DNA from 3 places in the Tessaracoccus flavus genome. Region 2 is predicted to be linked to each of the others. Evidence: predicted binding sites of a transcription regulator. Region 2 holds the regulator's gene; each other region holds the start of a gene.
What was found. Region 2 encodes LexA, which represses DNA repair genes until DNA is damaged. Its sites were predicted from a motif close to TCGAACANNTGTTCGA; they were not measured.
Positions count from the first base shown of each region.

Region 1: a site for LexA is predicted at 1,852-1,867, ahead of RPIT_RS15740 (DUF3644 domain-containing protein). Genes of this name have one in related genera too.
Region 3: a site for LexA is predicted at 1,842-1,857, ahead of RPIT_RS03890 (DUF6504 family protein). Genes of this name have one in related genera too.

Region 1 is NZ_CP019605.1:2,014,580-2,017,851, reverse strand. It holds gene RPIT_RS15370 (hypothetical protein) at 110-247, shown strand; gene RPIT_RS09295 (hypothetical protein) at 307-771, shown strand; gene RPIT_RS09290 (toll/interleukin-1 receptor domain-containing protein) at 772-1,524, opposite strand; gene RPIT_RS15740 (DUF3644 domain-containing protein) at 1,901-2,344, shown strand; gene RPIT_RS15735 (hypothetical protein) at 2,390-3,028, shown strand.
Region 2 is NZ_CP019605.1:1,527,909-1,531,180, reverse strand. It holds gene RPIT_RS06980 (ATP-dependent DNA helicase) at 1-1,382, shown strand, start outside; gene lexA (transcriptional repressor LexA) at 1,379-2,116, opposite strand; gene RPIT_RS06970 (hypothetical protein) at 2,326-2,661, shown strand; gene nrdR (transcriptional regulator NrdR) at 2,843-3,272, shown strand, end outside.
Region 3 is NZ_CP019605.1:879,021-882,292, forward strand. It holds partial or broken gene RPIT_RS15570 (IS1634 family transposase) at 1,152-1,596, shown strand; gene RPIT_RS03890 (DUF6504 family protein) at 1,997-2,299, shown strand; gene RPIT_RS15575 (hypothetical protein) at 2,299-2,565, shown strand; gene RPIT_RS16090 (hypothetical protein) at 2,538-2,669, shown strand; gene RPIT_RS03900 (DNA polymerase III subunit alpha) at 2,669-3,272, shown strand, end outside.

The DNA.
Region 1 (3,272 bases), 490 kb from region 2:
CAGCACAGTAGGACTCAAGGGTAGAAAGCTTGGGAAACAAGGGGACAGGGCCCACGCCAGGCTACCGTCCAGGTGCACGACGAACGGCGCCACGACATCGCAGCATCCATTGGTCTCCGCCGTCTTCGAGGTAGCCGAGCGCGCCACGAATGACCTCACCCACCTCGTCCCCGACCTCGACCGGGACCGCACCGAGTACGCGCTGGCATCGGTGCTGCTGGAAGAGGCGTGGATCAGCAGCCGCTGACGGTCTCAACACCCTAGTGAGGCCAACCTGGCTGTAGACAGCCCCGCCAGAATGGACGCATGAGCATCGACGCGGAATACCCCGGAGACCCACGGCATCCTGAGCACACCGACTGGCTTCTTGAACTCGGGAGGGCTACCTACGCGGCTGCCGGGCTGTCCGGCATCGCCGTCGATCTCTTGCGCGTGCACTCAGGTTTCGAGTCCGAGGACCTCTACAAGGACCCTCTCGGGCGGTTGCTGGACAAGTTGCGCAGGACCCCTCCCGCAGTAGACGGGATCGAGGACTTCATCGCCCTGTCCGAGGAGGCGTTGGTGGTCCGCAACGATGTCCTGCACGCCCTCCCCGTGATGCACGGGTTGCATCGTCGTCGCAGTGACGACCTTGGCTACGTCCGCAACTACTACGACCTGGCCTCACTCTGGGAGGCTACGCAGGTCATTCAGAACGCGCGCCGGAAGGGCAATGAGGTGCTCTACGCCGATGGTGGTGAAGCCGTCAGGCGCTGGGTCGAGAGCGCCTGATCAGTCGGACTCGGGCCGCACCGCGTTGGCGATCTTCACCGCGACCTGCTCCAGCGTGTCCTCCCCGGTGCTCAGTCCTGACCGGGACGCCAGCAGTGGGCTCTCGTCACGGAGTTCCTCGTAGGTGATGCCGTGGACGACCGGGATCACTCGGTCAGTGGCGAGCAGCGCCGACAACTCCTTGTCCGCGATGCCCTCGGCGGCGAGGCTCTTCAGAAGGTTGGGGGTGGCCAGCACGATGCCGATGTGTGACATGCGCAGACCCTTGTCGATCTCTCGCACCAAGGAGGTCCCCAGGGCAACGTCCTTCTCTGAGAACCACACCCTTACCCCGAACCTCTCCAAGAGGTCGTGGAGTTCCTGCGCGGCTTCTTGACGGTCGCCCCAGGCGTGGCACAGGAATACGTCACGACGCTCGGGATGCGCTGCCGCTTGGCGCTCGGCTTCGGTAGCCACGGCCCCCAAGGTGCGTTCCTCCGTGGCGCGGTAGGTGACGCGTGGACGGCTGGCTGACTGCAACTTCCGGTTCGTGTCCCGCACCCACTTGTCGATCTCGCGCTGAGGGGCCTGTTCGTTTCGGCGTTGCTGCGCCTTCGCCTCGCTCTCGGCCTTGCGCTGCGCAGCCTTCAGGTCGCGCTCGAACTGCTGCTCGGCCTTTCGGACCTCGGTCCTGATCTGCTGCTCGGCCTTGCGCTGAGCCGCGCGCATCTGAGACCTGATCTGGGACTGGGACGGCATGCGTGGTGTTGGCACGTGTGGACTCCTAACTGATCGGTCGAGTCCAGCATGGCAATGAGCACTGACAGAACTGACGGGCTGAGTCGACAACGGCGACACGTGCCTCAGACTCGGAGTGCCGCTCCACCGTCCGCGAAGCCGGGGTATGCCCGGTTGTCCCGCTTGGGCTCCGGGAGGCCATCGCGACGACGCTGGGCCTCCTTGCAACGGTCTTCTCGGTCCTCGGCCTCGAAGACCTCAGCGAGCGCCTCCAGTTCGGCCTGAAGGGAGTCCTTGGGGTTGTGCTGGTCATGACGGTTCCTCCTGAGGTGTGCTTGTGCTACTGGGTGCTATCGAGGGTAGCCACACAGGTGTCCGATCCAGGAACGCCAATGATCGCTAGCCTGATGCCATGCCTAGGGAGTCCTACAACGTCCGCATTTTGCGGAGTAAGGCCATCGCCTCCCTGCGGACCGGAGTCGCTGCCTTCAACGGGCTGGACGACGACGCCCGGACCACCACCGTGCTGCTGCACCTTCAACACGCCTTCGAGATGCTGCTGAAGGCAATCTTGGAGGCCAAGAAGGACGCAGGGGTCTTCGACAAGCGCACCCAGAAGTCGATCTCGCTGGAGAGGGCGATCAATCGCTGCCAGCAGATCGGGGCCGTGAAGTTGACCGACGAGGAGGCGGGTGTCATCCGGCACCTCGACGCGATGCGGGACGCTGAGCAGCACTGGCACCTGGTCGTGGATGAGGGCCTGCTGTACCACAACGCCAGAACTGCCGTCACGCTGTTCGATGACCTGCTCCAGCGGGTGTTCTCGGAGAATCTCTCCGACCACATCCCCAAGTGAGTCCTGCCCATCAGCGCGGAGGCACCGCTCGCGCTAGACCTGCTGGTGGATCGGGAGTTCGCCCGTATCGCGGAACTGCTGAAGCCGGGAAGGCGGGCCACGGCGGAGGCGAAGGCCCGCGTCCGTGCGCTGTTGGCGACCGAGGCCATCGCGGACGCAGACGCAGCCGAGGTGCGGGAGGACGACGTGCGGCGCGTCACGCGAGGTATCCGGGAGGGCAAGACACGACAGCAGGTCTTCCCCAAACTCACCGGCTACACCTCCGACATTCAGGGTGATGGCGTGGCCGTGGAGGTCAGGATCGTGAAGTCTGGCGGATTGCCTGTGACCTACACCGATGATCCGGACGCCGACACTGCAGCCATTCGCACGGTCGATCTGGAGAAGAAGTTCCACATGGGGGCTTACGACCTGGCCGACAAGGCTGGCGTGGACAGGACCCGAGCGGTCGCACTCCGCAGGCACCTGGGCCTCGACAATGACGACGATCACTTCTCGCACGTCTTCAAGTTCGGTAGTACGAGGCTCCGCAGGTACTCCAACAATGCGCTGACGGCCATGCGAGAGGCGGTGAAGGCCGTCGACCTAGAGAGAGTCTGGAAGTCGCACCGAACCATCCCATCAAACGCAAGGGCGGTTGCGCCTCCCTGCGATCAACCCGGCTGCGCCGTAAAGGGCCAGTAGCGGGTCTTGTCGATCTCACTCCCAGATCGGCGCGATTAACTCGTCCAGAGACATCCCACGCCCGAGAGAGGGTCCATGTCCGCAGGTCTCCGTGGACCCGCCCGGCGCTGAGCTTGAACAGCGTCTGTCTGGCGAGCCCCGTGGCCTCGACGGGTTCGTCGAAGGTCATCCCTGAGCGCTCGCGCTGCGCCTGGAACGCCTCAGCCAGACGGGAGAGGTCGGGCTCAGGCGGGGCATACACCAA
Region 2 (3,272 bases):
TCGGTGCCGAGTGCTTCGTGGAGGCGTCGCGTGACGAGGCTCGCGACGCGGACCTGGTGGTCACCAACCACGCACTGCTGGCCATCAACGCCATGCACGGCGGAACCGCGCTACCGGAACACTCGGCCCTCATCATCGACGAGGCGCACGAGCTCGTGAGCCGCATCACCACGGCAGCCACGGACGAGTTGACCCCGGGCGTCCTGGACCGCACCGCGCGGCGTGCCCTGACCTGGCTCGACGACGATCTCGGCACCGACCTGCTGGATCAGGTCGACGTGCTCCGGGAGGCCCTCGACGAGTCGGAGTTGACCCGGATCCTGTCAGCCTCAGCGCCACTGCCGTTCGCCGCGGCCCAGCTGCGTGACGTCACCCGCCGCGTCGTGAGTGCGCTGGGGAAGGTGACCGACGATGCCGAGCGGACACAGGCGGCGGCCGCGGTGAAGGAGATCTTCGACGTGGCCGACCGCATCGCGAAGCTCTCGGACAAGGACGTGGTGTGGGTGACCTCGTCCGACATCCTGGGCAGAGCTGCATACGTGGCCCCGCTCGATGTGGCGCACCTGCTGCGCGACGAGGTCTTCTCCACCACCACCACGGTGTTGACTTCGGCGACGCTGAGCCTCGGGGGGACCTTCGAGCCCGCCGCAGGTGCCGTGGGATTGGCCGCTGCGAACAGGGTCGGCCTCGAGGAGGAGTCGGATAATCCTCTGGCCTGGCGGGGGCTGGACGTCGGCTCGCCCTTCGACTACCGGCGCCAGGGGATCCTCTACGTGGCGCGTCGGCTACCGCCGCCGGGCAGGGACGGGCTGAGCGAGGAGACGCTGGCGGAGATCGCGCAGCTGGTGTGGGCCGCTGAGGGCCGGACGCTCGGGCTCTTCGCCTCGCGGCGGGCGGCGGATCAAGCGGCGGAGTACTGCCGTCGGGAGCTACCGGACTTCACGATCCTCGCGCAGGGCGACGCGCAGCTGTCGGAGCTGACCCGCACCTTCACCGCGGACCCGGCGACCTCGCTGTTCGGCACCATGTCTCTCTGGCAGGGCGTCGACGTGCCGGGGGAGACGTGCCAGTTGGTCATCATCGACAAGATCCCGTTTCCGCGGCCCGACGACCCCCTCATGCAGGCGCGGAAGAAGGCCGTCGACGACGCGGGCGGTAACGGCTTCATGTCGGTGGCCGCGACCCACGCAGCGCTCCTCCTCGCGCAGGGGACCGGGCGGCTCATCCGCCGCTCGGAGGACCGCGGCGTGGTCGCGGTGTTGGACCCGCGCCTCGCGACGGCCCGCTACGGCTCGTTCCTCAAGGCCTCGCTGCCGGGATTCTGGCTGACGACGGACGGCGACGTCGCGGTCCAGGCCCTCCGGAGGCTCCGCGGAGACTAGAGCTTGCGGATGACGGCCACGACCTTGCCCATGACGTGGGCGTGGGTGCCGTCGATCGGCGAGTACCTCTCGTTGTGGGGGAGCAGCCACACCTGGCCGTCCTTCTTCCGAAGCGTCTTGACCGTGGCCTCGTCGTCGAGCAGCGCGGCGACGATGTCGCCATTGACCGCATCGTCCTGGCGCCGAACGACGACCCAGTCTCCGTCGCAGATGGCGGCCTCGACCATCGAGTCACCCTTGACCTCCAACATGAAGACCTGGCCGTCGCCCACAAGCTGACGGGGGAGCGCGAACACGTCTTCGATGTGCTGTTCGGCCAGGATGGGCCCGCCTGCGGCGATCCGACCCACCAGTGGCGCCGCCACCGCGTTGGGCTTGTTGTCGTAGGTCTGCGCAGAGTCGAAGCCCTCACCCTCACCCGGCAGCTTCACGACGAGCGCCCTGGGGCGGTTGGGGTCGCGGCGGATGAAGCCCTTCCCCTCGAGCACCTTGAGCTGGTAGGTCACGCTCGAGGTGGACGCGAGGTTGGCGCGCTGGGCGATCTCACGGATGCTCGGGGGGTAGCCGACCTCCTCGATGGACTGGCGCAGCACGTGGAGGATCGCCAATTGGCGGGTGGTGAGACCGTGATTGCCCGCTGGCGCGTCAGGGAGTGCGGCGATCTCGGCGTACTCGGCATCGACGGACGCGTTGGTGGGCCTGCCTCGACGGGGGCGCTTCTTCTCTTCAGCCATGCGTCAAGCCTAGCCCAGGGCAGGCACAGGTGTTCGAAAAGAAACGCACGTGTCGCCGACGAAATCGTCGGGCGATCGAAAAATGTCAGAGCTGCCGGATGCAATGGGCGCACAACACGAAAAACGTTGACATCGAACGGGTGTATGAATTCATTCGCCTCTATGGCATAGTTCTATACGAACACCCGTTCTAGCAGAGAGGGGTCACAATGGCCATCACCAGCGCAGTTCGCTTCGAGATCGTCGAGAAGGGCGCCCGCAGGGTCGTCACCGCCGCTCCTCCCGCGCGCCCGGATCTGCACCTCCCTGAGGCGCACCCGGCCAGGCCCGTTGCGCCCGGACGGAGTCAGCGCGCCGCTTCGTGCGCGGTCGAGCGCCCGTCCGCCCGCCCCTCCGCCTGGCTTGCCGTCAAGGTGGCAGCTGTGGCCGCCCTGGCTATTCTCGGGACGGCCGTCTCCGGCCAGTCGCTCGTGCTGGCCGAGCCCAACCCCGCGGCAGAGTATGTCGCCGGCCATCCGGCCTGGGTGCACGTCACCGCGCCGTAGGACGCGGCACAAGTCGGGCGTGTCGGTCTTGCGCGCGGGGCAGTGGCGAGCCTAGTCTCTTCTCTACATCTAGTAGTTACAGGGATGTCACTCCACAACAAGTTGTGTTTTACGGGTTGTGTTTTGAGGAGTGACATGGCACCGTTGCTCTCCCAGTGAGATTCGCGAAAGGTCGACGACCATGCATTGCCCGTTCTGCCGTCACGGCGACACCAAGGTGTCGGATTCCCGTGCCACGGAGGACGGGTCCGCCATCCGCCGACGTCGGCTCTGCCCGGTGTGCGAACGGAAGTTCACCACCGTCGAGCAGATCGTGCTGACCGTGGTCAAGCGTTCGGGCGTCGTCGAGGCGTTCAGCCGCGACAAGGTGGTGCGCGGGGTGTCCAAGGCCTGCAAGGGTCGGCCGGTGACCGCCGCCCAGCTCGCAGCACTCGCCCAGCGGGTGGAGGAGTCGTTGCGGGCCTCGGGCCAGGCGGAGATCCCGGCCGAGAGCATCGGCGTGGCCATCCTCGGTCCCCTGGAAGAGCTGGATTCGGTGGCCTACCTCCGGTTCGCCAGCGTGTACAAGAACTACGACTCGGTCGACGATTTCCAGAAGGAGATCGATGCGC
Region 3 (3,272 bases), 650 kb from region 2:
CGGATCCATCTCCGGGGATCGGGCTGGTGCCGCTGCTCGCGAAGGAGAGCCAGCGAATGAGCGCCACAGCGGCCACGCACCCGAGCCCGGCCAGGAACGTTGTACGGGTGCCGTGACGGCCGCCGGGAGGAAACGCCGTCCGGCCAAGAAGCACTGCGGCCGTCGCGATGCCGATGGTCACGAGGGTGCCAACAATCAAGTCAGCAGCGACCCACCAAGGCCCGCCCTGCAATGAGGCCTGCCATAACCTCAGGCCCATAGCCGCTAGCCCTGCCGCGGCACCTGCAATTGCAACCCGCAATCTTTTGGCTGCGCCCTTCGTCTCAGACATGGAAACTTCCGGCCCATCCGATGTACCCCCCATTGGTAAACTTGATCTCTGGGTAGGCTGCGACCGCTCCCCACGGGACTCGGACCGACATGTTATTTGCCCCGCCGATTCGGATTCCACTGACCGGTGTACCGCCAATAATAGAAGTTCGAAGGAGGTGGATTGGGATAGACTCTGGTCTTCTTAAACGACCATGGAACCCAAGAAACAAAACTGTTTGAATACTGATCTCTCGCTACCGTGTACGTGATCATGGTGTCCGGAGTAGTCCCAATGATGGCAGGGCAACCACTCGCCGACCGCTCTATGGTTGTGCGTGATGGAACAGCAACATTGGTGTAGCAGGTGGCCAAGCGTTGCGCCTCAAGCACCTTCGCTGCATCTGCTTGTTGGCGTTCAGTTTGACCCTCGGCAACAGTCATGCGTCCGTCCGGATGGAGAATCAAGAAGGCTGTACCCGGAGGGATACTCGGGTCTACCCAGATGGAATTATTTTCCAAGATTGAGGCTGGGAGAGATTCCAATAGATCATCCTAAACCTGGGGATTGGCGAGCGCTAGCGGCGTGGCTGAGCGGTCCTCTATCTCGCTCTCTGCCCAAACGGGCTGAGGCGCAATCGCTGTCAGTAGGGCAGCCACTCCGACAGCTAGCAAAATTCTGGGGGATCGAACGGTCATCATCAACCTCACTCACGTTGAGGGAGACATTATCAGAGCAGTTCCACAATTGAGGCCTGATTTAGCCTCGATCTTTCATGACGGGCCGGTGTGGGGCTGGTCGGCGCCGGTGGCGTCGAAGTTGAGCTGATTCTTGCAGGTGGGTCAAACGCAACCGGTTCGTCCGCCTCGACGGCGGGAAGAAGAGCATCAACCTCGAGTTGGAGGCTAAGGCCCGCACGCTGGCCGGGTGGAAGGGCTACATCACGAACCTGCCCGACCCGACCGCGGAGATGGTGATCGGCGCCTATCACCAGCTCTGGCAGGTCGAGAAGTCGTTTGCGGATGTCCAAGTCGGACCTCCGGGCGAGGCCGATCTACCACCACAAGCGCGACTCGATCGAGGCGTAGCTGACCATCGTGTTCGCCGCCCTGGCCGTCGCCCGATGGCTCGAAACATCGACCGGCGTGAGCATCAAGCAACTTGTGAAGACGCTGCGGCGCTACCGGACCAGCGACATCCAGGCAGACGACCAGACCGTCACCGCCGAAGACCCCCTACCCGACAACGTCACCCAACTCTTGGATCGGATCCACCAGCGCCGATAGCCCGCTCGACGGCCCCGAACGATGGGCACTAAATGAGCCAAGTCAGGCCTGGCAGGGTCGCAGAGCTGGCAGTAGGTGGCTGGCGACACGACAGTTGAGACCCTTCAAGAGAGCTCTCATCACCCGAAGGGGCGGTTCAGGCGGCTAAGGATTCTTCGGAAACCAGTTCCGGCCATCCCGGTGTTCGCGAAGCTCTTCTCGCAGACCTTGACGTTTTGTCGGTGAGGGGTCGTATAGTTACTTCTCCGAACGCTTGTGCGATTAGTTCGGGGAAGCTCTGGTTGCACAAGCGCTCGGAAATGGGGCCGCCCAGGCCCGGCGTAGCTTCGACCCCTGCGCCGAGCCTGGGCTTCCCGGGTCGATTCAACTTTTCAGTGTCCGCGATCCCCGGGAGGTAGCCATGCGCGCTTACGACGAACCCATCCACGTCCTGTTCCGAGAGGAGCCGCGCCAGTTCATCTGGCGCGACCGGCTGCTGCTGGTCAAGGAGGTGCAGGGACGCTGGAGCCGCGCCATGCCCTGGTGGCTGGGGCAGCAGGCGCGGGCGGCACGCGGGGAGGAGGTCGCCTCAACCCAGGGTGACCTGGTACGCGAGCGGGAGGTGTGGCGCGTCGAAGCGGGCAACGGTGCTCACCGGGGCGTGTACGAGCTGGCCCGCACCGTCGATGCCGAGGACTGGGTGCTGCAGGCGGTGCTTGACTGATGATCGACCTCATTCTGACCAGGGCCCGGGTGCTCGCGTACGAGGCGGACCTGATCGATTCTCCCGCCGAGAGGTACCTCACGGCGTACAGGGCGGCCGAGCAGGTGGCGTTGTCGGTGGTGTCCGGGCTGCCGGGGCCGAGCTCCCGGCAGACGGTGTGGCCGCTGCTGGCACGCGTAGCCCCGAGTTCACAGAGTGGGCGGGTTTCTTTCTCGCGATCGGCCCCCGGGCGCTCGCTGTGCAGGCCGGTGCTACCGCTCAGGTGACGGAACGGGATGCGGCGGACCTGGTGCGCGACGCGCAGCAGTTCCTGACGCTGGTGTATGCGTGGCTCCGTCGACAGGCGAGGGCCGTTTCGGAGGCGTCGTGATGGACCCGTTCATCCATTTGCGGGTCGCCTCCGGATACTCCTTCCAGTACGGAGCAGCGCACCCGGGCTCGCTCGTCGGCGAGGCGGCACGGCTCGGTCTGGACGCGCTTGCCCTCACCGACAGGGGAGGTCTCTACGGTGCGGTGAGGTTCGCCAAGGCCTGCCTCCGGGCAGGGGTGGCGCCCATCGTCGGGGCGGACCTGGCGGTGCGTCCCGACGGGTGGAGCGCCCCACGCCGTCCCGCTGCTGCGCGCGGTGGGCAGCTCCGCGACGAGCGGTTGCCGAGGGTGACGGTGCTGGCCACCTCCCGTTCCGGGTGGGGCACGCTGTGCGAACTGGTCACATCGGCGCAGCTCTCGGGCGACCGGTCCGATCCGGTGGCGACCCTGGAGATGATCGCCCGCCACTGCGCTGGACGCGACGTGGTGGTGCTGCTCGGGGCTGATTCCGAGGCGGGAGAGCTCGTGGCGGCGGGGCTCCCCGAGCCCGCCGCGCGGGTGGTTGGCGACTGGCGCGAGGAGCTGGGCGAGGGGCTTGTCCTGTCCGCCACGAACCACCAGACGGGCGGTCGGGCAGTGGGGTCGGCGCACCAGGCCGGAGGGA